Regions from separate parts of the Mesorhizobium sp. M7A.F.Ca.MR.362.00.0.0 genome, predicted to be linked through region 3. Evidence: predicted binding sites of a transcription regulator. Region 3 holds the regulator's gene; each other region holds the start of a gene.
The links. Region 3 encodes LexA, which represses DNA repair genes until DNA is damaged. Its sites were predicted from a motif close to TGTTCNNNNTGTGTTCNG; they were not measured.
Positions count from the first base shown of each region.

Region 1: a site for LexA is predicted at 3,815-3,832, ahead of EOC06_RS09280 (YifB family Mg chelatase-like AAA ATPase). Genes of this name have one in related genera too.
Region 2: a site for LexA is predicted at 5,250-5,267, ahead of EOC06_RS21780 (DNA recombination protein RmuC). Genes of this name have one in related genera too.

Region 1 covers NZ_RZTF01000047.1:9,366-18,927, reverse strand. Annotated here, with positions in the region: gene EOC06_RS09300 (2-dehydro-3-deoxygalactonokinase) at 1-185, opposite strand, end outside; gene EOC06_RS09295 (SDR family NAD(P)-dependent oxidoreductase) at 182-949, opposite strand; gene EOC06_RS09290 (bifunctional diguanylate cyclase/phosphodiesterase) at 1,218-2,567, opposite strand; gene gshB (glutathione synthase) at 2,798-3,739, shown strand; gene EOC06_RS09280 (YifB family Mg chelatase-like AAA ATPase) at 3,922-5,454, shown strand; gene EOC06_RS09275 (J domain-containing protein) at 5,723-6,262, shown strand; gene EOC06_RS09270 (malate synthase G) at 6,322-8,490, opposite strand; partial or broken gene EOC06_RS42045 (hydantoinase/oxoprolinase family protein) at 8,589-9,562, opposite strand, start outside.
Region 2 covers NZ_RZTF01000193.1:711-7,265, forward strand. Annotated here, with positions in the region: gene EOC06_RS21745 (DUF6481 family protein) at 143-571, shown strand; gene sugE (quaternary ammonium compound efflux SMR transporter SugE) at 700-1,014, opposite strand; gene EOC06_RS44880 (hypothetical protein) at 1,222-1,347, opposite strand; gene EOC06_RS21760 (transglutaminase family protein) at 1,558-2,367, shown strand; gene EOC06_RS21765 (cation diffusion facilitator family transporter) at 2,495-3,460, shown strand; gene EOC06_RS21775 (GFA family protein) at 3,521-3,925, shown strand; gene EOC06_RS21780 (DNA recombination protein RmuC) at 3,946-5,217, opposite strand; gene def (peptide deformylase) at 5,321-5,851, shown strand; gene EOC06_RS21790 (hypothetical protein) at 5,855-6,121, opposite strand; gene EOC06_RS21795 (plasmid stabilization protein) at 6,274-6,555, shown strand, end outside.
Region 3 covers NZ_RZTF01000161.1:3,000-13,154, forward strand. Annotated here, with positions in the region: gene trpD (anthranilate phosphoribosyltransferase) at 1-164, shown strand, start outside; gene trpC (indole-3-glycerol phosphate synthase TrpC) at 175-987, shown strand; gene moaC (cyclic pyranopterin monophosphate synthase MoaC) at 990-1,472, shown strand; gene glp (gephyrin-like molybdotransferase Glp) at 1,472-2,677, shown strand; gene EOC06_RS19650 (alpha/beta hydrolase) at 2,726-3,556, opposite strand; gene EOC06_RS19655 (AMP-binding protein) at 3,869-5,494, shown strand; gene kynA (tryptophan 2,3-dioxygenase) at 5,491-6,327, shown strand; gene kynU (kynureninase) at 6,399-7,646, shown strand; gene lexA (transcriptional repressor LexA) at 8,055-8,795, shown strand; partial or broken gene EOC06_RS19675 (ComEC/Rec2 family competence protein) at 8,789-10,155, opposite strand, start outside.

The sequences.
Region 1 (9,562 bases), on a different contig from region 3:
GCTCCCATCGCCGCCAGATGCCCTTCGAGGATGGTCGAAAAGCCCTTCTGCTGCGCCGTGATCAGGCCATCGTCGCCACGGCGTTCGGCAAGCACCTTGCCTTGCCCGTCTATCAGCCAGACCCGCATGCGGGTCGTGCCCCAGTCGACGGCGGCGACCGCCGGTGCATTGCCGGCTGGGCTCACAGGAAACCTCCATCGACGACCAGCATCTGCGCTGTCAGCATGCGCGAGGCGTCCGAGGCCAGGAACAGCACGGTGCCGACGATGTCGTCGGGCTGCATCACCTGCTTGATGCACTGCTTGGCGACATGGGCGGCAAGCCCCTGTTCGGTCACCCAGAGCTCCCTCTGCCGCTCGGTGATCACCCAGCCAGGCGCAATGGCGTTGACGCGGATGCCGTCGACACCGAGCTTGCCGGCCAATCCCTTGGTCAGACCGAGGATACCGGCCTTGGCGGCCGTGTAGGACGGCATGTCGGGGTGGTTGATCAGATAGGATGTCGAGGTGAAGTTGATGATCGAGCCGCCGCCCGCCCGCTTCATGCCCGGCGCCACCGCTGGCGCGGTGAAGAAATGCGGCCGCAGATTAATGGCCTGGTTGTTGTCCCAGAACTCGACCGTCACGTCCTCGACGGCGTGGCGTTCATCCCAGGCCGCATTGTTGACCAGCACGGTGACATCGCCATGCGCCTCGGCGGCCTTCGCGGCGGACGCCCGCAGGGCCTCGACGTCGCGTAGGTCGGTCTTGAGATAGAGCGGCCGCTTGCCGAACGCTTTCTCGATGCGGTCGGCAAGAGCCGTGCTTGGGCCGTCGGCGATGTCGATGAAGGCGACATTGGCGCCCTGGCGCACAAAGCCCTCGGTCAGTGCAGCACCTATTCCGGAGCCGCCGCCGGTGATCAGCACCGAGGCTCCTTCGAGGTCGGCAAAATGCGCCGATGGCATCATCGTTCCTGTCTCCCAGCGCATGACCCAGAAAATCGGATCGATTTTCGGAAAGGGATCATGCGCAAAATGTAAATTGCTACAGCGTCCTTTGCGCGTCCAAAAGGACGCGCGGCGCTGTAGCGTGATCGGCGCGCATCCTAGCCACGCAAGGCGCGCGGGCAAGGGCGAACCGCCGGATTTCTGGGCTTATGTCAGACAAAACGACAATGCGCCGCACCGGATGCGCAAAGCGGCACCGTCGGGATTATGGGCTACGGGGGATCGCCGGTCAGATCGCCTTGGCGCGCAGGGCGCCGCGGAAGGAATCGCGGAGATAGCCGAGCGTGGCGTCGGCGTCGACCGGCTTGCCGAACAGATAGCCTTGCCCGCCGGCACAGCCGAACTGGACCAGGCGATCGGCCTGCGCTTCCTGCTCGATGCCTTCGGCGACGACGTCCATGCCGAGCCCCTCGCACATTGCGAGAATGGCGCGGATGATGTGTTCCGAGGGACGGTCGTCGAGAATGGAGGAGACGAAGGCGCGATCGATCTTGAGCTTGTCGAAATGGAATTCGCGCAGACGGCCGAGCGAGGACTGGCCGGTGCCGAAATCGTCGAGCGAGACGCGGATGCCGACGCGGCGCAGATCCTCGACGATCTGCGCGGCAGAGGCTGGGTCGTTCATCAGGCCGGTCTCGGTGATCTCGATCTCCAGCCGCCGCGGATCGAACCCGGTGCGATCGAGGATCGCCAGTATGTGCAGGCCGGTGTTCTGGTCGACGAGCTGCGATGGCGACAGGTTGAAGGACAGGAACAGGTCCTTCGGCCAGCTTCTGGCGGCCTCGGTCGCCTTGCGCAGCACCAGCTGCGACAACGGGCCGATGATGCCACGCTCCTCGGCGATGGGAATGAAGACAGTCGGCGGCACCGAGCCCAGGTCGCGATCTGTCCAGCGCGCCAGCGTCTCGAAGCCGATGGTGCGGCGCGTGGCGAGATCGACGATGGGCTGGAAATGCGGCTCCACCTCGCCGGCCGAGACAGCCCGGCGCAGCGCCTGTTCGATGCGGGTGACGCGCTTGGCCGCCTCTTCCATCTCACGGGTGTAGACGACGACGCGGCCACGGCCGGAACGCTTGGCGTGATAGAGCGCCGTCTCGGCCTTGTTGATGAGGATTTCCGTGGTCTCGTCGCCCGAATAGAACAGCGAGCAGCCGACCGAGGCCGAAAGCCTGGCGGTGCGTTCGCCGACATCATAGGGCGCCGACAGGATCTCGATCAGCATGCGCGACTTTTCGGCCGCCGCCTCCTCGCTGAACACCAGGGGATAGAGAAAAGCGAATTCGTCGGCGCCGATGCGACAGACCGTGGAATGGCCGTCCATCGAGGCGCGCAGCCGCATCGCCACCTGGATCAGGATGTCGTCTCCGGCCTTGTGGCCGAACAGATCGTTGATCGGCTTGAAGCCGTCGAGGTCGAGAATGCCGACGGTAAAGGGCGCGGGATCGTCGGCACGGTCGGCGATCAGGCGATCGACCTTGTCGAAGAAGCGGCGATGGTTGCCAAGCCCGGTCAACGGATCTGTGAATGCCAGATCCGTGCTCTCCCTGTTTGCCTGACCGGTGCCAAACGAAGTTTGCATCGGTGTCCCTGTTTTGTGACGTCGGAATTTATTTTCAGACTGGCAGCAAACCCTTTAGGAAACGTATCGCGAAATCGATTTTCCAGGGGCAACCGCGACTGTTTCGAAGGATCGATGAAAGCAGCGCATTCGGGTGTCGGATGCCGATCCCAGGAATGTCGCGATTGGCAGACGGGCAGTGAGCCTGTACAGGCAAGACAGTCGTCCATCCTAGCCGCCGGAGACCCGCCATGAAGCTGAAAATCGCCGTCCAGATGGACCACATCTCCACCGTGTCGATCGCCGGCGACACCTCGTTCGCGCTGTCGCTGGAAGCGCAGCGGCGCGGCCATGAGCTGTTCCACTACACGCCGGATCGGCTCTCGTTGCGCGACGGCAAGGTGTTTGCCCGCATCGAGGAAATGCAGGTGCGCGACGAGAAGGGCAGCCACTATTCGCTGGGCGAGAAGGTGCGTACCGACCTGTCGGAGATGGATGTGGTCCTGCTGCGCCAGGATCCGCCCTTCGACATGAACTACATCACCACCACGCACATCCTGGAGCGCATCCATCCGAAAACGCTCGTGGTCAACGACCCGGCCTGGGTGCGCAACAGCCCGGAAAAGATCTTCGTCACCGAATTTGCCGACCTGATGCCGGACACGCTGATCACCAAGGATCCGCTCGAAGTTGCCGCCTTCCGCAAGGAGTTCGGCGACATCATCGTCAAGCCGCTCTACGGCAATGGCGGCGCCGGCATCTTCCATCTGCTCGAGGGCGACCGCAACCTTGCCTCGCTGCTGGAAATGTTCGGCCAGATGTTCCGCGAACCCTATATCGTGCAGCGCTATCTCAAGGACGTGCGCAAGGGCGACAAGCGCATCATCCTGATCGACGGCGAGCCGGTCGGCGCCATCAACCGGGTGCCGGCCGAACATGATTCCCGCTCCAACATGCATGTTGGCGGCCGCGCCGAAAAGACCGAACTGACGGAGCGCGAGCGCGAAATCTGCGCCCGCATCGGCCCATCGCTGAAGGAGCGCGGCTTCATCCTGGTCGGCATCGACGTGATCGGCGACTATATGACCGAGATCAACGTGACCTCGCCGACCGGCGTGCGCGAAGTCAAACGCTTCGGCGGCGCCGACATTGCAAGCCTGTTCTGGGACGCGGTCGAGGGAAAGCGCGCGTAAGCCGTTTTCATTTTGTCTTAACCATGTTCCGTTTTTGCAACCACGCTCGCTTCCACTGCAACCCCAGCGGTCATGCGTTCCCGTAATGTTCTTGATTTGACCGTTGAAGTGTGATTGTCTGCCCGAGGGGCCGTTCCTGGCCTGAACGCAGGGCTGGGGCCAGCCTGAATTGGGGTTGCACGATGGTGGCGCGGGTTCGCACGGTGGCTTTCCAGGGCATCGAGGCCGTGCCGGTCGACGTGCAGGTGATGATCGCGCCCGGCAAGGTCAACATGCACATCGTCGGCCTCGGCGACAAGGCGGTGGCCGAAAGCCGCGAGCGGGTGCAGGCCGCACTGCATGCTTCCGGCCTGTCGATGCCGTCGAAGAAGGTGACTGTCAATCTGGCGCCGGCCGACCTGCCGAAGGAAGGCAGTCATTACGACCTGCCGATCGCGCTTGGCCTGATGGCTGCCCTTGGCGCCATTCCGGGCGACATGCTGGCCGGCTATGTCGTGCTTGGAGAATTGTCGCTCGACGGCACGATTGCCGCGGTCGCCGGCGCCTTGCCGGCGGCTATCGCCGCCAATGCGGAAGGCAAGGGCCTGATCTGTCCGTTCGCCTGCGGACCGGAGGCGGCCTGGGCTGGAAAGGATTTCGACATTCTGGCGCCGCGCAGCCTGATCGCCATCGCCAACCATTTCCGCGGCACGCAGGTGCTGTCGCGCCCCGAGGCCGGCATCCATGCCGCCGCTCTGGATTTGCCTGACCTCGCCGACATCAAGGGCCAGGAGACCGCCAAGCGGGCGCTGGAAGTGGCCGCCGCCGGTGGGCATAATCTGCTCATGATCGGACCCCCGGGATCCGGCAAATCGATGCTGGCGCAGCGGCTGCCGTCGATCCTGCCGCCGCTGGCGCCGAAGGAGCTTCTGGAAGTCTCGATGATCGCCTCGGTGGCGGGAGAGCTCGGCGAAGGCAAATTGACCGACCGGCGGCCGTTCCGCGCACCGCACCACTCGGCCTCGATGGCGGCGATGGTCGGCGGCGGCATCCGCGCGCGGCCGGGCGAGGTGTCGCTGGCCCATCACGGCGTGCTGTTCCTCGACGAGTTTCCCGAGTTCACGCCGCAGACGCTCGATGCGCTACGCCAGCCGCTGGAAACCGGCGACTGCATGATCGCGCGCGCCAACCATCGCGTCACCTATCCGGCGCGCATCCAGCTGGTCGCGGCGATGAACCCATGCCGATGCGGCATGGCCGGCGAGCCGGGCTATCGCTGCCTGCGCGGCGAGCGCTGCCGCACCGACTACCAGGCGCGCATTTCGGGCCCGCTACTCGACCGCATCGATCTCAGGATCGAGGTGCCGGCGGTGTCGGCCAGCGACTTGATCCGGCCCGACCGGGCGGAGAAAAGTGCCGATGTGGCGCTGCGTGTGGCACGCGCCCGCACCATCCAGCGCGAGCGGTTCGAACGGCTCGGCGCTACCCGAGCCACCACCAACGCGCATTGCGCACCCTCGGTGATCGAGGAGATCGCCATGCCGGACGCCGCCGGCCTGTCGCTGCTCAAGGACGCCAGCGAAAAGCTCGCCTTTTCGGCGCGGGCCTATCATCGCGTGCTGAAGGTGGCGCGAACGCTCGCTGATCTCGACGCAAGCGAAACCGTCGGCCGAATCCATCTGGCCGAAGCGATCTCCTACCGCATGAGCTCGGAGCGGATGGCGCAGGCGGCGTAGGTCCGCCGACAAGCCGGCCTCGCCACATTGCATTCCGCGATCACGCCATAACCCGGCCTCCGCGAATCGATCATCTCCACGGTGGCGGACCTGATTGTCCGCTTGGCCGGCGTCCTCACCACCCAACGGCCCCCACCGACCGGACGCCGGCCATTTTCTTCCTCTTCCAGAAAGCGTGGATGTCATCGGCGTCGGACCAAGGTCTTGGCCTCCGCATTGACATTCCTTATTTAGACAATGCGAATATGGTGTGGCCGGGGAGCCCGCTATGTTCATTGACTACTACGAAGTTTTGGAAGTCAGCCCGAACGCCAATTCGGAAACGCTGGAGCGCATATTTCGCTATTTTGCGATGCGCTATCATCCAGACAATCGCGAAACCGGCGATGAAGCCCGTTTCAGTGAAATCGTGGAAGCCCACAATACGCTCAAGGATCCGGTCAAACGCGCACAATACGACATCGCGTACAGGGACCATGCCGGCCTTCGCCGTCAATTGACCGAGGAAGCCAGCAACACCAAAGGCATCGAGCGTGACGTCGTGATCCAGGCCAGGCTGCTGTCGCTGCTTTACGCGAAGCGCCGGCACGACGTCGGCAATCCCGGGATCGGAGATGTGGAGCTCGAACGCCTGTCAGACTGTCCGCGAGAGCATCTCGAGTTTCATCTCTGGTATCTGAAAGCGAAGGGCTGGATAGCAAGAGTGGAAAACGGGACGATCGCGATTACGGTGGAAGGCGTCGATCGGGTCAACTCCGAACACCGTCGCGATCCCACCATCCGGCTCCTGGACCATACAGCTCCCTGACGCCTCACCCCGGAGAAAGCAGGCCGAAAACCCGCCGCCCATACACGACACTGGCCTCTTCAGCTCTGCTGCGCCTTCAGTTCCAGCCGCCGCGCGTGCAGCACCGGCTCGGTGTAGCCATTGGGCTGGACGCGGCCCTTGAAGACCAGGTCACAAGCGGCCTGGAAGGCTATCGACTTGTCAAAGTCGGCCGCCATCGGCTGGTAGAGTGGGTCTCCCGCGTTCTGGCGGTCGACGATGTCAGCCATGCGCTTCATCGTCGCCATCACCTGGTGCTCGCTGCACACGCCGTGGTGCAGCCAGTTGGCGATGTGCTGTGAGGATATACGCAGCGTGGCGCGGTCTTCCATCAGGCCGACATCGTTGATGTCAGGCACTTTCGAGCAGCCGACGCCCTGGTCGATCCAGCGTACGACATAGCCAAGAATGCCCTGCGCGTTGTTGTCGAGTTCCTTCTGGATGTCCTCGGGCGACCAGTTCGGCCGCACGGCAACGGGCACCGACAGGATGTCGTCGAGCTTCGCCTTGGGCCGGTTCTTCAGCGTCGCCTGCACGGCGTGGACGTCGACCTTGTGATAGTGCGTGGCATGCAGCGTCGCCGCCGTTGGCGACGGCACCCAGGCAGTGTTGGCGCCGGCCTTGGGGTGGGCGATCTTCTGTTCCAGCATCGCCGCCATCAAATCCGGCATCGCCCACATGCCCTTGCCGATCTGGGCGTGGCCGGCCAAGCCGCATTCCAGCCCGATGTCGACATTCCACGCCTCGTAGGCGGAAATCCAGGCGGCCTGCTTCATGTCCCCCTTGCGGATCATCGGGCCGGCTTCCATCGAGGTATGAATCTCGTCGCCGGTGCGGTCGAGGAAGCCGGTGTTGATGAACACGACGCGCGCTTTTGCGGCGCGGATCGCCTCCTTGAGGTTGACGGTGGTGCGCCGCTCCTCATCCATAATGCCCATCTTGATGGTATTCCTGGCCATACCGAGCAGCGCTTCGACGCGGTCGAAGATCTCGACGGCGAAAGCGACTTCGTCGGGCCCATGCATCTTGGGTTTCACGACATACATCGAGCCCGCGCGGGAGTTGGCGCGGCGGCCGTTCGGCCCTACATCGTGCAGCGCGATCAGCGCCGTCATCGCCGCATCGAGGATGCCTTCCGGAACCTCGTTGCCGTCGCGATCCAGTATCGCCGGGTTGGTCATCAGGTGGCCGACATTCCTGACCAGCATCAGCGAGCGGCCGGGCACGGTCAGCGTGCCGCCGGCGGGCGCGGTGTAGGAGCGGTCAGGATTGAGCTTGCGGACAAAGCTCTTGCCGCCCTTGGTGATCTCTTCCGCCAAATCGCCCTTCATCAGGCCGAGCCAGTTGCGGTAGATGACGACCTTGTCTGGCGCATCCACCGCCGCGACCGAATCCTCGCAGTCCTGGATGGTGGTCAGCGCCGATTCCAGGATGACATCGGCGATGCCAGCCGGATCGGTGCGGCCGATCTGGTTGTTGCGGTCGATCGCGATCTCGATGTGCAGGCCGTTGCGCACCAGCAGCACCGCATCGGGATTGGCCGCGTCGCCACGGTAGCCGACGAATTGCTTCGGGTTGGCCAGCGTGGTCGAGCCTGCACCGGCGCTCAGCCGCAAGGCGCCTTGCGCCAGCGACAGACCGTTGACCCCGGCCCATTTCCCCGAGGTGAGCGGGGCAGCCTCGTCGAGAAAGGTCTTCGTCCAGGCGACGACCTTGGCGCCGCGCGCCGGATTGAAGGCTTTGCCCTTTTCGGCGCCATCCGTTTCGGGGATGGCATCGGTGCCGTAGAGCGCATCGTAGAGCGACCCCCAGCGCGCATTGGCGGCGTTGAGCGCATAGCGCGCATTCATCACCGGCACGACCAGCTGCGGTCCGGCAACATCAGCAATTTCGGGGTCGACATTGTCGGTCGATACGCTGAAGGCCGGGCCTTCGGGAACGAGATAGCCGATTTCTTTCAGGAAGCCCTTGTAGGCCTCCATGTCGACCGGCGCGCCATGCTCGCGATACCAGCCGTCTATCTGTTCCTGGATGGCGTCGCGCTTTGCCAGCAGCGCCCGGTTCTTCGGCGCCAAATCATGGATGATGGCCGAAAAACCGTTCCAGAAGGCGTCCGCTTCGACGCCCGTGCCCGGCAGCGCTTCCCTGGCCACGAACTCATGCAGCTCGCGGGCAATCCGCAATCCGGCGATCTCGATGCGGTCGGTCATCAGGCTACTCCAGATGAAAGGCTTTGCGGGCCTTTGGCATGTCAGGTTTGCCGGGTCAATTCAGCTTAGGGTGAAGGTGGCGTATTTCGCCGCCCCGCTCAAACCGCAATCCTTGGCCTTCCCGAGGCCACCGCCACCACATGCGCCTCGATGAACATGCGCTGGGCTTCGACGGTCGAGACCCGGAATTCGGTGGCGACGTCGATCTCGGCGCTGTCGGTGCCGGCCTCCATAGCGCGCTCCGCGACGATGGCGCGGACATCGGCCTCGGCCGCCGCGATAGCCGTCGCCTCGTCGAGGAAATCGCGCACGGTCTCGCCCGAGGCGAGACGAAACAGCCCTTCTATGGGCTGGCTGACCCGCGCCTCGGCCGAAACCCTGACCTGGCCGACGACGGCGCCAAGCGCGTTGGCGACATCGGTATCCCTGGGCACCACGCAGTCATTGCCGATCAGCGGCGGCAGCCCGGCATAATGCAGCGGCGCCGAGGCGCCGAGGCCGATGACCGGGCGGTCGAGCGCAACGCTCAGGCGGGCGATGCCGGGATGCGCGTCGACCGCGCGCTGCACCAGGGCGTGCGCCACCGTCGACGCCCCATCGAGCCCATCCTCGGCAAAGGCGGTCTCGAGGATGTATTCGGCCGACCAGCGGGTCAGCGTCACCAGCACCCGCTCCGAGATCGCTTCCGGCGAGGCGGCGATGTACTGGCCACGGCCGTCACGCTTGCGGGCGAACAATTCGGCGCCGAGGCGCGCGGCGATGGGATCCCAGTTCGCCTGCTTGCCCAGCACATGGGCGGCGTCCGACGGGGTGAAGCCGGCGACATGCACCAGCCCGCGCGACACCAGCCGGTTCAGCGTCGCGTTCTGCGCGTTGGAACTCAAAAGCCTGTCGACGGCGAGCGGCACGGCACCGATCAGCTCGTAGAGCCTGGCTTCGGCGCCGGTCAGGCCGGCGGCGAGCCGGTCCGGCACGCCGGTGCGCACCGCGAAGCGGCCGTCCATGCGGCCGGGATTGGGCGCCCGCAGCTGGCGTTCGAGTTCGGAGGTGACAGCTATACCGTGCGCCATGC
Region 2 (6,555 bases), on a different contig from region 3:
TCACACTTTCCCTGAAATTGCTCCAAAGGCGTCTCCCGAGTGCAACAGCCGACAATTTCATGGCTGCCATGCCGTTTTGGCGCTTGAACTCTCGGTTTTCGCGCGTATGTAAGCGTCGCGAATTGACTTCAGGGAAGTGGACTTGGCTATCTACAGGGAAAAAGACGTTTTCGAGCGGCGCAATGCCGCAAACGAGGCAAAGAAGGCGCTCCTCGAGCGCTTCAAGGCAAAGCCGGCGGCGGATGATCCTGCTGTGCTGGCACGGCAGGCTGAACGCAAGGCGATCCTTGCGGCCCGCGAAATCCGCGAGGCTGAAAAGGCTCGGCTGAAGCAGGAGAAGCTGGCACGCGAAGCGGTCGAGAAGGCCGAGCGCGAGGCAGCAGCCGAAGCGGCACGTATCGCCGCCGAGGAAGCTGCACAGGCTGAGGCCAAGATTCGGGAATCCGAAGAGAACGAGCGCATCGCCCGTTTTCTGGCCGACGAAGCCGAACGCAAGGCCAAGCGTGACGCGCGTTATGCGGCACGCAAGCAGCGCACCGGCAGGACGCCGCCGGGCTTCTCCGCCCGCTAGCCTCAGGATTACCGAAGCAGCCAGCTTCGACAATCAGGGTCGCCTCACAGCGGCCCTGAAGGTGTTTGTCCGTCGCCCAAATATTGGTCCCGGTTCTGAGAGGACGACATGCGCAAACCAAAAGACCGTCAGGCGGCGAACTTCAGCCCCATGATGCCGCAGACGATGAGCGCGATGCAGGCCAGCCTGATCGCGGTGGCTGGTTCGCCGAGCAGCCAGATGCCGAGCAGTGCCGTACCGACGGTGCCGATGCCGGTCCACACCGCATAGGCGGTGCCGACGGGCAGCGCCTTCAGCGCCAGGCCGAGCAGAGTGAGGCTGACGACCATAGAGGCAACGGTCAGCACGGTCGGCACCAGCTTCGAGAAGCCATCTGTGTATTTGAGGCCGATTGCCCAGCCGATCTCGAACAGGCCGGCGAAAAAGAGAAGAATCCGCGACATCGACAACGCTCCATCAGAGCATCGGACCGAAAAGCGATTTTCGGCGTCCGACGATCAGTCAAACAATGGCGGGTCGTCCCGTCCGGATTTTGGGGAAGCGCGAGGTCGTCCCCGCCATGCCAATATAGGAACTTCGAGCGCTCGATCAACAGCGGCCGGCAACAGTGTCGCCGGCCGTAACCCTTATTGCGAAGTGGATCGCCGGACCTACTTGTCCTTGAGCTTCATCGCCTTGACCGGCGGCGCCTTCAGCGCGGGAGCCGGAGCGGGCTTCTTGGCGTCCTTCTTCGGCTTGCGGGCTTCCTTGCCTGCCTTCATCGCACCTTTAGCCATGATTCGTTCCTCCTGATGTGGGACGCCAAGTGAAACAAGAGAACCGCCCGACCGCAAGGGGTTAGCGACCGTTGCCGGCGTCGCCGGATCGCTTTCAACCGGTTTCTAATTTGCTCGTAAACCATGACGGTCCGTGCGATGGTCATTTTCGCACTGCAGCATCGACCCGAGCTTCGCCGGGTGATCGTCAGGCAGGCCGTCAGGACGACAATGCGAATCCACATCGGCTGCGAGATGAGCTTCGACTTTCCGCAGGAAACGCCGCTCATCGCGATGCTGAATGTGCATTATTCGCGTGCCTCCGATCTCGAGCGGCCGGATTTCCTGATTTCCAACCCGCCGGTGCCGATCGAAAGCTATCGCGACAGTTTCGGCAATTGGTGCAACCGGTTCGTCGCGCCGCCCGGGCGTTTCACCTTCGGCACCGACGCGGTGATCCGCGATCCCGGCACTTTCGAGATGGGCGATCTGATGGCCTGGCAGCACGAGGTTCGCGACCTGCCGGCGGACACGCTGCTGTTCCTGCTGCCCAGCCGTTTTTGCGAAAGCGACCTTCTGGCTGATGAAGCGTGGCGGCTGTTCGGCAACACGCCGCTGGGCATTCCGCGCGTGCAGGCGGTCTGCGACTTCGTCCACAACCACATCGTCTTCAACTACGGCAATGCTCGGCCGACACGCACCGCCGCGGAAGCGTATCGCGAACAGAGCGGCGTGTGCCGAGACTACGCGCATCTCGCCGTCACCTTCTGCCGGGCGCTCAACATCCCAACGCGCTATTGCACCGGCTACATCAGCGACATCGGCATGCCGAAGCCGTGGGCGAGCATGGATTTCTGCGCCTGGATGGAAGTCTATCTCGGCGGCCGCTGGCATGTCTTCGACCCGCGCAACAATGCACCGCGCATCGGCCGCATCCTGATCGCCTCCGGCCGCGACGCCGCCGACGTGCCGCTGACCCATATATTCGGCCCGGGAACGCTTGCCGGCTTCAAGGTGTGGACCAGCGAGATCGTCGAGTAGTCGCCGTTTTCCATAGGCCGATCTCTCATGACCGCTGGCTTGGACGACCCGACATTCGCGCGGTGTGATGCCTGTGGAGCTTTAGCGGCCTGGCCGCTAGACTGCGCCTTGAATGGGAACAAATGCCATGGCCGGGCACGGCGGCTCAAAAAAGGTGATCTACGCGGCGCTCGCCGGCAATTTCGCCATCGCGCTGACCAAGTTCGCCGCCGCCGCCTTCACCGGCAGTTCGGCGATGCTGTCGGAGGGCGTGCATTCGCTGGTCGATACCGGCAATGGCGGCCTGCTGCTCTACGGCATGCACCGCGCCGCCCGCCCGGCCGATCGCACGCATCCGCTCGGTCACGGCCGCGAACTCTACTTCTGGAGCTTCATCGTCGCGCTCCTCGTCTTCGCGCTGGGCGCCGGCGTGTCGTTCTACGAAGGCGTGATCCATATGATGGCGCCGGAGCCGGTCGCCAACGCCGAGGTGACCTACATCGTGCTTGGCCTTTCCTTCCTGTTCGAAGGCAGTTCGTGGTGGGTGGCGCTGAAGGAGTTCCGCCAGCAGAAGGGCAAGCAGGGCTGGCTGCGGGCGGTGCAGTCGAGCAAGGATCCGAGCGTCTACACCGTGCTGTTCGAGGACAGTGCAGCACTTCTCGGCCTGATCGTCGCGTTCGTCGGCATCCTGGCGGCGGAAGTTCTGGAGATGCCGGAACTCGACGGCGCCGCCTCGATCGGCATTGGGCTGATCCTGGGCGCGACGGCGATCTTCTTGGCCCGCGAAAGCAAGGGACTGCTGATCGGCGAGCCGGCATCGCCCGAGGTGCAGATGAAGGTGCTGGCGATCGCCCAGCAGGATCCGGCGGTGCAGCGGGCGAACGGCGTCCTGACCGTCCATATGGGGCCGGCAGAGATCGTCGCCGGGCTCAGCATCGAGTTCGAGGACCATTTGACGGCGCCTGAGATCGAAGCTTGCGTCGAGCGCCTGGAGGCGCAGCTGAAGAAGGAAATGCCGGAGATCACGCGGCTGTTCGTCAAGCCACAGACGACAGGCACCTGGGAGCAGCGGCGCAAGCTGATCGAGACCGCATCCGATCCGGCTCTGGACTAGCGCCGCCATTGCCTCACGGTCTTGCCCCGCTAGGATTAAAGGGAGTTTGGAGGAGCGAAGATGAAAATCGACGGCGGCTGCCATTGTGGCGCCATCACCTACGAGGCGGAGGTCGACCCGGAGAACACCGGAATCTGCCACTGCACCGATTGCCAACAACTGACCGGAACGGCTTTTCGCGTGACCGTGGGCGCGCCGGAAGGCCACTACCGGATCACCAAGGGTGCGCCAAAGGTCTATATCAAGACAGGATCGAGCGGCGACAAGCGCGCGCAGGGCTTTTGCGGCGAGTGCGGCTCGCATCTCTACGCGACATCGGTTGGCGACGGGCCGAAGGTTTATGGCATCCGGGTCGGCACGGCGCGACAACGTGAACAGTTAGTCCCGAGACGGCAAAGCTGGCACCGCTCGGCGCTGCCCTGGTTGCCGGAATTCCCGGGTATGACGACCAAGGAAGAGCAGTAGCGCCGGTCCGGCGCCGCGCCTCAATCGTCGCCTTCGACGACCCTCAGCCTGAGCTGCCCGGTTTTCGAATCGGCAACGCGCGCGCCGGAATCGACCTTCGCGGCGGGAGCCCGTGACGCGGCGTCCGCGGCGGCATCGCCGTCGGGCTGCGCGCCGAATTCCAGTGCCTCGATCTTCTGGCCGCGCTTGGTGACCTTCGACGTCGAAACCAGGATGTCGTCGATGTCCTTGGCCGACTGACCGAAATGCACCTGCAGCTTGCGCACCCGCTCGTCGACGCGCGCGACATCCTCCATCAGCCGGATGACTTCGCCCTGAATCAGGTGCGCCTGTTCGCGCATGCGGGCATCCTTGAGGATCGCCTGGATGACCTGGATCGACAGCATCAGCAATGACGGCGAGACGATGACAATTCGGGCGCGGTGCGCCTTGTGGATGATCGCCTCGAAATTCTCGTGAATCTCGGCGAACACCGATTCCGAGGGCACGAACATGAAGGCGGTGTCCTGCGTCTCGCCCTGGATCAGGTATTTTTCCGAGATATCGCGGACATGGATCTCGATGTCGCGGCGGAAGGCCTGCGAGGCGGCCTTCTGCAGGTCGGCGCCGTCGGCGGCGCGGATGGCGTTCCAGGCTTCGAGCGGGAACTTGGCGTCGATGGCCAGCGACGGTGCGCCGTTCGGCATCTTCACCAGGCAGTCAGGACGGCTGCCGTTCGACAGCGTCGCCTGGAATTCATAGGCGCCGTGCGGCAGGCCGTCGGCGACAATCGCCTCCATGCGCGACTGGCCGAAGGCGCCGCGCGTCTGCTTATTGGAGAGGATCGCCTGCAGCTGCACCACCTGGCCGGCGAGCGACTGGATGTTGCCCTGCGCGACATCGATGATGGCCAGCCGCTCCTGCAATTTGGCCAGACTCTCATGCGTGGATTTGGTCTGCTCGGTCATGGTCTGGCCGAGCCGGCCGGTCATGGCGTCGAGGCGCTGGCCGATCGATTGCGTCAGCTCCGCCTGCCGTGCGCCGAACACTTCGGCGATGGCGCCCATACGACCCTGCATTTCGGCCTGGCTTTGCAGAATGCCGGCCATCCGCACTTCCGCATCGCGGGCATGATCGGCGGCTTCCGCGGCCGTGACGGCGCGCGCCTTCGCCGATCGCCACAGCGCAATGACCAGCGCCACGAACAGGGCCAGAAACAGCAAAGCGCCGAAGGCCAGCGCATGGCCGAGCGTGACGGTTGTGGCGCCAAGCCGGGCGACAGGTTCGGAAAGGATGGTGCTCAAATCATTCATGTGGACAGCATAAACGATTCGCGCTGCCGGCACAGATCAAAACGTGAACGAGCCTCCAGCCTACCGGTTGACGCTTTTCTCTGGAGGTCTTAGGTGGAACGCCATGTCGATCAAGCCGCTCATCATCCTTCCCGACCCCATCCTGCGCCAGGTTTCCATGCCCGTGGAGCGTGTCGACGCGCCTTTGCGCAGATTAGCCGACGACATGCTGGCGACCATGTATGACGCGCCGGGTATCGGGCTGGCGGCGATCCAGATCGGCGAACCGCTGCGCTTACTGGTGGTCGATCTGGCCAAGGAAGACGAGACGCCGGCGCCGCATTTCTTCATCAACCCGGAAATCCTGGAGAGCGCCGACGCGCGCTCGGTCTATGAGGAAGGCTGCCTGTCGATCCCGGATTATTACGCCGAGGTCGAACGCCCGGCCGCCGTGCGGGTCAAATATCTCGACCGCGACGGCAAATTGCAGGAGATGGAGGCCGAAGGCCTGATGGCGACCTGCCTGCAACACGAGATCGACCACCTCAATGGCGTCCTGTTCATCGACCACATCTCGAAGCTGAAGCGCGACATGGTGGTGAAGAAATTCAAGAAGCTCGCCAGGGACAAGGCGCCGGGCAAGCTGGCGGGATAGGGATCATTCGAGCACGCCACGCAAAACCCAATCCCTGCCAAGCTCGAACGCTTTTGCACCGATCTCTAACGCAAGCGCGCGAGATTCTGGCGAGATGATCAGCACCAGAGAGACAACCACGGCTAACACCATCATTAGCAGGGTGTTATAAATGGCGAAATTGCTCTCTCTTCGCCTCGACAATTCGCCTTTCTCGTATCGTTCTTCGACCGATTTGTATTCAGCTATTGGCTTCCTGCGTTTCCCAAAGGGATTTTGAGCGCGCTGCATATGAAGCTCCCAGGACAGATCCGCGAAGCATACGCCTGAACAGTTGGTGTAGACTTAATGGACCGTTTTGAGTGGCTGGGTGAAGGGGCGGAACTCTTGTTGATCAATGACTCCGGGGGTGATATCAGTGATATCAAATCTTGGAGGCATCCATGGGCGATATGTTGATCAGAGATATTCCCGAACCCTTGAAGCGCGAAATCGAACACGCGGCGCGCAAGGGCGGCCAAAGTCTGTCGGGCAAGGCGATCGATCTCTTGCGTAAAGGCATGGTCGCGGAGAAAGAAGCCAAACCGGAGCCGGGACTTTCCGCGTGGGATGCCATTCGTTCGGCGTTCGCTGCTGAAAATGCAATAGGCGATGAATTTTCCGAGATAATGGACCAAATCGAAGCGGACGGAAAACGCGACTTCGGCCATCCAGTTGAGGATTTC
Region 3 (10,155 bases):
CCGGCGCCTATCGCGACACCGTGCTGATGAACGCCGGTGCCGGACTGGTTGTGGCCGGGAAGGCGACGACGCTTGGCGACGGCATCGCGGCGGCGGCGCAAGCCATCGACAGCGGCCGTGCCCTGCAAGTGCTCGACAGGCTGGTCGAGATTTCGAACGGATAACGGATAGAGCGTGTCTGACATTCTTCGCAAGATCGAGGCCTACAAGCGCGACGAGATCGCGGCAGCAAAGGCACGCGTGCCGTTGGCCGAAATCAAGGCCCGGGCAAAAGACGCCGACGCACCGCGCGGCTTTCTTGCCGCACTGGAAGCGAAGCGCAAATCCGGCGCCTTCGCGCTAATCGCCGAGATCAAGAAGGCGAGCCCTTCCAAGGGTCTGATCCGTGCCGATTTCGATCCACCGGCGCTGGCGCAGGCCTATGCCAAGGGTGGTGCTGCCTGTCTTTCGGTGCTGACCGATGCACCGTCCTTCCAGGGTGCGCCCGAATTTCTCACCCGGGCGCGAGCCGCCGTCGCGCTGCCGGCGCTGCGCAAGGATTTCCTGTTCGATCCGTATCAGGTCTACGAAGCCCGCGCCTGGGGCGCGGATGCCATCCTGATCATCATGGCCAGTGTCGACGACGTCCTGGCCAGCGAGCTCGAGGCGACGGCCTCCGAACTCGGCATGGATGCACTGGTCGAAGTGCACGACGAGACCGAGACGCAGCGCGCGCTAAAACTGTCGTCGCGGCTGATCGGCATCAACAACCGCAATCTGCGCACATTCGAGACCAGCCTCGACACTTCCATGCGGCTGGCGACGATGGTTCCGGCCGACCGCTTGCTGGTCAGCGAGAGCGGTATTTTCTCGCATGACGACTGCCTCAGGCTGCAAAAGAGCGACATCGGCACTTTTCTTGTCGGCGAGAGCCTGATGCGGCAACAGGACGTCACCGCGGCGACGCGCCTGCTTCTGACAGGCAAGGCTTTGGCCGAGGTCATCTGACGATGGTATCGGGCCTTACCCATCTCGGCGCGCAGGGCGAGGCCAACATGGTCGACGTCGGCGACAAGGATGAAACAACGCGCACGGCGATCGCCGAAGGCTTTGTCGCGATGCAGCCCGAGACGCTGAAGATGATCCTCGCCGGCAACGCCAAGAAGGGCGATGTGCTCGGCACCGCGCGCATCGCCGGTATCATGGCGGCGAAGAAGACGCATGAACTGATCCCGCTCTGCCACCCGCTGCTTTTGACCAAGGTTTCCGTCGACATCGAGCCCGACCATGCTTTGCCGGGCCTGAAGGTCACCGCACTGGCGCGCGTCACCGGCAAGACGGGTGTCGAGATGGAAGCGCTGACCGCCGCTTCGGTCGCCTGCCTGACCATCTACGACATGGCCAAAGCAGTAGACCGCGCCATGGTCATCACCGGCATCCGCCTGGTCGAAAAGACCGGTGGCAAGTCGGGTGACTACAAGGCGAGTGCCTGATGGCGCTGGTTCCTATCGCGGAGGCGCTTGAACGCCTGCTCGATGGTGCGGCGCCTCTAGCCGGCGAAAGCGTTCCCCTGTTCGAGGCTGTGGATCGTGTTCTGGCGGAACCGGTCGTGGCACTTCGCACCCAGCCGCCTTTCAATGCTTCCGCCATGGACGGCTATGCAGCGCGCGCCGCCGACGTCACGTCGGTCCCATCCAGGCTGTCGGTGATCGGCATGGCGCCGGCTGGGCGTGGCTTCGACGGCACGGTCGGCCAGACGCAGGCCGTGCGCATCTTCACCGGCGCGCCGCTGCCCGAAGGCGCCGACACCATCGTCATCCAGGAGAATGTCCGCGACCTCGGCGGCGGCGAAATCGAAGTGACCGAGCCAACGGCGCAATGGCGCAATATCCGCCGCATCGGGCTCGATTTTTCAACAGGCGACATGCTGCTGGAAAAAGGCCGCTTGCTCGACCCGGCGGCACTGTCGCTGGCAGCATCGGCCAACCATCCTCGGGTCAGCGTGGTGAAACGGCCGCTGGTCGCCATTATCGCCACCGGCGACGAATTGCTGCCGCCCGGCAGTGATCTCGGCCCGGACCAGATCATCTCATCGAATGCCTATGGCGTCGCCGCCACCGCACACTCGGTCGGCGCCCGCGCGCTCGATCTCGGCATTGCCGCCGATCGCAAGGAGGCTATCGCCGAACTGGTGCAAAAAGCGGTCGCGGCCGGTGCGGATGTCATCGTGACGCTTGGTGGCGCCTCGGTCGGCGATCACGACCTGATCCACGACGTGCTGACCGGCGAAGGCATGACGCTCGGCTTCTGGAAGATCGCCATGCGCCCCGGCAAGCCGCTGATGTTCGGCCGCCTCGGCGATATCAGGTGCATCGGCCTGCCCGGCAATCCGGTGGCAAGCCTGGTCTGCTCGCAGTTGTTCCTGAAGCCGCTGCTGGCGCGGCTCGGCGGCCGCAATCATCGCCAGGACATACGTCCGGCACGGTTGGGCGCCGCAATGCCGGCCAATGATTTGCGCCAGGACTACGTCCGAGCCGTGGTCAGGGAAGATGACGGCGTGCTGGTGGCGACGCCGTTCGGTATCCAGGATTCCTCGATGCTGAGAATGCTGGCCGACGCCAACGGGCTGATCGTGCGGGCGCCGTTTGCCCCCGCAGCAGCTGCTGGCGAGGCCTGCGGCGTACTGATGCTGCGCTGAAGCAGAACAAGACAAACCATTAATAAAAAATGGAAAATGATCTCGGTGCTAGCCCGATATCAAGGCGCGGCTCAGTGGGTGGGCCGGATCGGCAAGGCCGTCGACAATGCTGAAATGATGCCGGTCGGGCTCGACCACGGTGCTGGTTGCAGCACCGAGGCCCGTCCAGATGTTGGCAAGCAAGGCGTTCTGACGCAGGAACTCGGCGCGCTCGCCACCACCGGCCCAACAGGTGATGCGGGCACCATCCCTGGGCCGCAGCAGCGCCGGGCTTTCAGCCAGCGCCTCATCTTCGTCGATGGCCAGAGTCGCGTTCATCTCGGTGCGCATGATCGGACGCAGATCGTGGACACCCGAAATCGAAACGACATGGCGCACGCGCCGCGCCACATCGTCCGCCAGAGGCGTGGTTGTCGTCACCATCCGGCTGGCAAGATGGCCGCCGGCCGAATGTCCGGTCAGCATCAGCGGCCCGTCGACCATTGCCGCCGCCTTGCCGATCGCCACGCCGATCTCCTGGACGATGCCGGCGATGCGTAAGTCCGGGCACAGCGTGTAGGACGGCATCGCCACGGCAAAGCCGCTGCTGACCGCACCATTGGCGAGATGCGACCAGAAACTCTTGTCGAACGCCTTCCAGTAACCGCCATGGATGAACACCACCAACCCTTTGGGCGTGGCGCTGGGGAGGAAGAGATCGAGCCGATTGCGTCGCCCATCGCCATAGGTGATGTCGAGCCGTGCCCGGCCCTGCGCCGAGAGTGCGTCACGAAACGCTTGCGCAGGCTCCACCCACGCGGCCGGCCATCGGTCGCTGCCGGCGATATTCGCACCGTTGGCATAGGCATCATCCCAATCGACGATGTGACGTTCGAACATCTGCGCCCTTCCCCAAAAACGGCATCGCTGTTCCGCTAGCAATGGCCACCGCCACGCCATGCGTCAATGCTCCAGGGCAAAAACATTTTAGGCTTGAAACAAATTTCGACTGGTGCGATCCTGCCCGTACGAACAGCCGACAATGGGAGGTCTGCTGTGCTGCCCAAACCTGCAGATGTTCACCCTTTCTGGGCGCATCTCAGCAGGTGCGATGGGCAGTACGAAGCCTCCTCAGAGCAGGACCTTAGGATCCACGACATCCGGCCAAGGCGCCTCGCGCACTGGCCGTCCAGCAGACAGGAGAGCGGCGACATGCTTGGGCCTTCAGCGCATATCGACACGTTCACGCGCGATCACCTGCCGCCGCCGGAGCAATGGCCTGAAATCCTGCTCGACGGCTTCGAGTATCCCGAACGCCTCAACGCCGGTGTCGAACTGACCGACAGGCTGGTCGAAAAAGGTCTCGGCGACCACACCGCCCTCATCGGCAATGGCCGCCGCCGCACCTACAAGGAACTGTCCGACTGGACGAACAGGCTGGCCCACGCGCTGGTCGAGAATTATGGGGTCGAGCCCGGCAACCGGGTGCTGATCCGTTCGGCCAACAACCCCGCAATGGTCGCCTGCTGGCTGGCCGCCACCAAGGTTGGCGCCGTGGTCGTCAACACCATGCCGATGCTGCGCGCCGGCGAACTCGCCAAGATCGTCGACAAGGCGGAGATCACCGTCGCGCTCTGCGACACCAGGCTGATGGACGAGATGACCGCCTGCGCCAAGGACAGCGCATTCCTCAAGCAGGTCATCGGTTTCGACGGCACCGCCAACCATGATGCTGAACTCGATCGTGCCGCTCTCGACAAGCCGGTGACGTTCACCGCAGTCGACACCGGCCGCGACGATGTTGCCCTGCTCGGCTTCACCTCGGGCACAACAGGCGTTCCGAAGGCGACGATGCATTTCCACCGCGACCTGCTGATCATCGCCGACGCCTACGCCCGCGAAATCCTGGAGGTGACGCCGGACGACATCTTCGTCGGCTCGCCGCCGCTGGCCTTCACCTTCGGCCTTGGCGGACTCGCCATCTTCCCGCTGCGCTTCGGTGCGGCGGCGACGCTGCTGGAGCAGGCGACGCCACCCAACATGATCCACATCATCGAGATCTACAAAGCGACGATCTCTTTCACCGCGCCGACTGCCTACCGCGCCATGCTGAAGGCCATGGATGAAGGTGCCGACCTTTCATCGCTGCGCGTCGCCGTTTCGGCCGGCGAAACCTTGCCTGCTCCCGTTTTCGAAGAGTGGACACAAAAGACCGGAAAGCCGATCCTCGACGGCATCGGAGCCACCGAGATGCTGCACATCTTCATCTCCAACCGTTTTGACGACATGAAGCCCGCGTCGACCGGAAAGCCGGTGGGCGGCTACGAGGCGCGCGTCGTCGATGACGAGATGCGCGAGGTGCCACGCGGCGCGACCGGCAGGCTTGCAGTGCGCGGACCGACCGGCTGCCGCTACATGGCCGATGACAGGCAGAAGGAATACGTGCGCGACGGCTGGAACCTCACCGGCGATACCTTCACGCAGGACGAGGACGGCTTCTTCCATTTCGCCGCCCGCTCCGACGACATGATCGTCAGCGCCGGCTACAACATTGCCGGACCCGAGGTCGAGGCCGCACTTCTGTCGCATCCGGATGTCGCCGAATGCGCGGTGATTGGCGCCGAGGACGCCGAACGCGGCCAGATCGTCGAGGCGCATGTCGTGCTAGCGCAGGGCGTCGCGCCCGACGCCCTCACCACCAAGCGCCTGCAGGACCATGTCAAGGCAATGATCGCGCCCTATAAATATCCGCGATCGGTAAAATTCATCGCCGCTCTGCCCAAGACCCAGACCGGCAAGATCCAGCGCTTCCGGCTGCGCACGGAGAAAATCAATTGAGCGAACCGTACGATCCGGCGTCCGAAGGCGCCCAGATGTCGTTCAAAGAGCGCATGTCCTACAGCGACTACCTGCACCTGGAGAAAGTGCTGGAGGCCCAGACGCCGCTGTCATCGGCGCATGACGAGATGCTGTTCATCATCCAGCATCAGACCTCCGAACTCTGGATGAAGCTCGCTCTACACGAGATTGGAGCCGCGATCCGTTCCATCCGCGCCGACCGGCTCGAGCCGAGCTTCAAGATGCTGTCGCGCGTTGCGCGGATCTTCGAGCAGCTGAACAATGCCTGGGATGTGCTGCGGACGATGACGCCGAGCGAATACACCGAGTTCCGCGACGCGCTCGGCCAGTCCTCGGGTTTCCAGTCCTGGCAGTATCGCGCCATCGAGTTCATGGCCGGCAACCGCAACCTGGCCATGCTCGGGCCGCACAAGCACCGGCCCGACCTGAGCGGAAAGCTGGAAGCGATCCTGACCGAACCATCGCTCTACGACGAAGCGCTGCTGCTGCTTGCGCGCAACGGATTCGACATCGGTGCCGATGCCAAGCGCACGGACTGGCGTGAGACGCGAACCGAGAATGAAGAGGTGCTGGTCGCCTGGCAAACCATTTACCGCGATCCGCAGCGCTACTGGATGTTCTACGAACTGGCAGAGAAGCTGGTCGACTTCGAGGATTATTTCCGCCGCTGGCGCTTCAACCACGTCACCACGGTTGAGCGCATCATCGGTCTGAAACGCGGCACCGGCGGCACGTCGGGTGCTTCGTATCTGAAGAAGATGCTCGAGGTGGTGCTGTTCCCGGAGCTGTGGACGGTCCGCACCCGGCTCTGACATCGTCGAAATGAAAACAGCGACGCGCGGCGGCGGAACACCCTTCGCGAACAACCGGGGACTGACTGACCATGAGTGGATTTCCTGATCTCGCCGCAGTCGAAGCGATGGATGCCACAGATCCGCTGCGGGCCATGCGCGACCGTTTCATTCTGCCGGAGGGGGTGATCTATCTCGACGGCAATTCACTGGGGGCAGCGTCTCATGCCGTTTTCGGCGAGCTGCAGCAGGCGGCAACCCAGGAATGGGCCCAGGACCTCATCCGAGCCTGGAATACGGCCGGATGGTTCGAGATGCCGATCGAACTCGGCGATCAACTCGGACGCCTGATTGGAGCCGCGGCCGGCCAGACCGTCGTCTGCGACACGACGTCGACCAACATCTACAAGGTGCTGCATGCGGCGCTGGAGATGCGGCCGGGCCGGTCGGTCATCGTCGCCGAGGGTGACAGTTTCCCCACCGACCTGTACATCGCCGAAGGGGTGGCCTCGACACGGGACGGCGTCCTGCTGCGCCTCGCGGGCGTCGACGCGCCCACTATCGAAGAGCTGATCAACGAAAACGTCGCGGTGGTGCTGGTCAACCACGTCAACTACAAATCGGGTGAACTGCGCGACATGGCGGCGCTGACGCGCAAGGCTCATGCGGCCGGAGCGCTGATCGTCTGGGATCTATGCCACACCGCCGGCGCCCTGCCCGTCGAGCTCGATCACGCAAATGCCGATTTCGCCATCGGCTGCACTTACAAGTACCTCAACGGCGGTCCGGGCGCACCGGCCTTCATCTATGCCGCGCAGCGCCATCACAGCGATATCAGCCAGCCGCTCAGCGGCTGGTGGGGCCATGCGCGGCCCTTTGCCTTCGAACGGGGGTATGTTGCCGGCACCGGTATCCGCCGCTTTCTGTGCGGCACCCAGCCGGTCCTGTCGATGCGGGCGCTCAAAGGCGCGCTTGCCATCTGGAACGACGTCGACATGGCGGCATTGCGAAAAAAGAGCGTCGCGCTGACGGAACTGTTCATCCAGCTCGTCGAAGCAAAGTGCGGCGCCTATGGCCTCACGCTGGAGACCACCCGCGACGCGACCAGGCGCGGCAGCCAGGTGTCGTTCCTTCACGATCACGGCTATCAAATCATGCGGGCGCTGATCGAGCGCGGCGTCATCGGTGATTTTCGCGCGCCATCGACCATCCGTTTCGGCTTCACGCCCCTCTATATCGGCTACAAGGATGTGTGGCTGGCGGTTCAAGTGCTAGAAGACATTCTGCGCACGGGCGCATGGAAGGACCAGCGTTTCGCCATCAAGGAAGCCGTTACCTGACGCAACGATCTCCGCGATTTGCCGTCGCCGCCCTCACTGCCCGGCGGATGACGGAGGGCTGAATTCCAGCCACAAATGCCAACAGACGTTGGCGTTTTGGCTCCGTTTCGTTCACGGCAAACGAACGTCCCGAAGATTGATATCGTCCCTTGTGGAGGTCGGCCGGCAGATGATGCCAAGCCTCGGGTTGAGGATGAGCCACAGGTCATTAACCATAATGGTTTCAATGTGAGCAGGCGCATCGCCGTGTTGGCGCCTGTCGATTGCGACCCGCTGGCAAGCCCAAATAATTTCAGCAGCCTTAACAAATTCATTAAACTTTAAACGGTTGCAGAACACAACTGGAACAGATAGTGTTTGTTCTGGGTTTGTTTTTCGATTCTGGTTTCAGGTAATCTGGGGGCCGCCATGCTGACACGCAAGCAACATGAACTGCTGATGTTCATCCATGAACGCCTGAAGGAGAGCGGCATTCCGCCATCCTTCGACGAGATGAAGGAGGCGCTCGACCTTGCCTCCAAATCCGGGATTCATCGGCTGATCACCGCACTTGAGGAGCGCGGCTTTATTCGCCGGTTGCCCAACCGGGCACGCGCGCTGGAAGTGCTGCGATTGCCGGACTCGATCGCGCCCGGCCTCAACGCGGCAAAGAAGTTTTCGCCAAGCGTCATCCAGGGCAGTCTCGGTCAGGGTGGTGCTCTTGGCCGGCAGATCAAGCCGGCGCCTTCGCGGATGCCCTCGCCCGGCAATGATGACGATGCGGTCTCCGCCGTGTCGATCCCGGTCATGGGCCGTATCGCCGCCGGTGTGCCGATCGATGCCATCCAGCATCAGACGCATTCGATCTCCGTGCCGCCGGACATGATCATGGGCGGCGCCCACTATGCGCTGGAGGTCAAGGGCGACTCGATGATCGAGGCCGGTATCTTCGACGGCGACACCGTCATCATCCGCAATGCCGACACGGCGAACCCCGGCGAGATCATCGTGGCGCTGGTCGATGAAGAGGAAGCGACGCTGAAGCGGTTCCGCCGCAAGGGCGCTTCGATTGCTCTCGAAGCCGCCAATCCGGCCTATGAAACCCGTATTTTCGGCCCAGACAGGGTCAAGGTGCAAGGCAAGCTCGTCGGCCTCATCCGCCGCTACTGAGGCGGCTGCGGGTTGGCCGCTGGCTTCTCGGGTTTCTTGAAGGGTGCCAGCCCCCTCGCCTCACGAGAGTATTTGCGATGCGTGTGCCAGGGCCGATATGGGCTGCCCACCGCGAAGCTGATTGTCGCCGGCGTGGTCGCCGATTGGCGATCGAAGAAGACCGCGGCACTGCCTTTGCGAGCCAGTTGCCGCTTGGTGATGACGAGAACCAGCGGATTGTGACAGGCGTCATAGGCGGTGGCGTCATTGATGACGATCAGCTCGGCGAAGCCACAGGCTTTCCAGGTGTCCTTGCGGTCCTCGACATAGGCAATGATCGCACCGGACATATGCCTGGCCACGCAAACGCCTGAGGAGCAATAGAACGGCGATCCCGGCGGTAGCTCAACGGCGTCCGCGACGTCGAATTGCCCATCGCTCTTGTCGAACACCTCTGGCACGACGATGGTTTCTGATGTCAGGGCGCGTTTCCAGTTGTCGACGGTGAATTCGTTCGGCCGTTCCCGGCTGACGGCAAGCTCGCCGCCACCGATCGGCAACGCCACCAGCCGGGCGTCTTCCGAGATCAGCACATCCGGCGTGCGCGTATCCGAGACGGTCAGCAAGCCTGCCAGCGCGAATGGCAGAGCAGCGAGCCGCAGCCAAGTTGTCGCCATCGTCGCGATGACCAGGGCAATTGTCACCAGCAGGACAGATTGCTGCGAAATCAGCCCAACCCCATCGACAGGCGAACGTTCGGAGATCCAACCCGATATGGCGATCATCACCGTCAGACCCTTGCCCATCAGGTAGAGGGCCGGCCAATCCAATCGAAAGGCATCAGCAGCGCGCTTGCGACAGCCAGGAACATGACGACGGTGACGATCGGCATAACCGCCAGATTGGCGAACAGGCTGAGCGGCGACACACGCTGAAAGTGCCATATGGCAAACAGCGTCGTGGCGCTGCCGGCGATGATGGAGGTCATGGCAAGGCCGGTTGCCGCGAGCACGAACTTTCGCGTCAGGAAACCGGGCATGGATCGCTTTGGGGGCGGCGGTCTTGCTTTTCCCGCGCGGTGATCGGCCCAGCCGGCATAGGCGCCGACCAGAGCCGCGGTCGCGGCGAACGACATCTGAAAACTCGGGCCGACCACCTCATGCGGCGACACCACGATGACGGCGATCGCCGAGATCGCCAGATTGCGCATGGTGAGTGCTGCTCGATCGAACAGCACGGCAATCAGCATCACCGCCAGCATGATGAAGCTGCGCTCGGCGGCAACGACGACTCCAGAGATGATGAGATAGGCCGCGATCGAGAACAGTGCGGCGAAGGCGGCATACTTCTTGACCGGGCGACGCGCGGAAAAGTCGGGAAA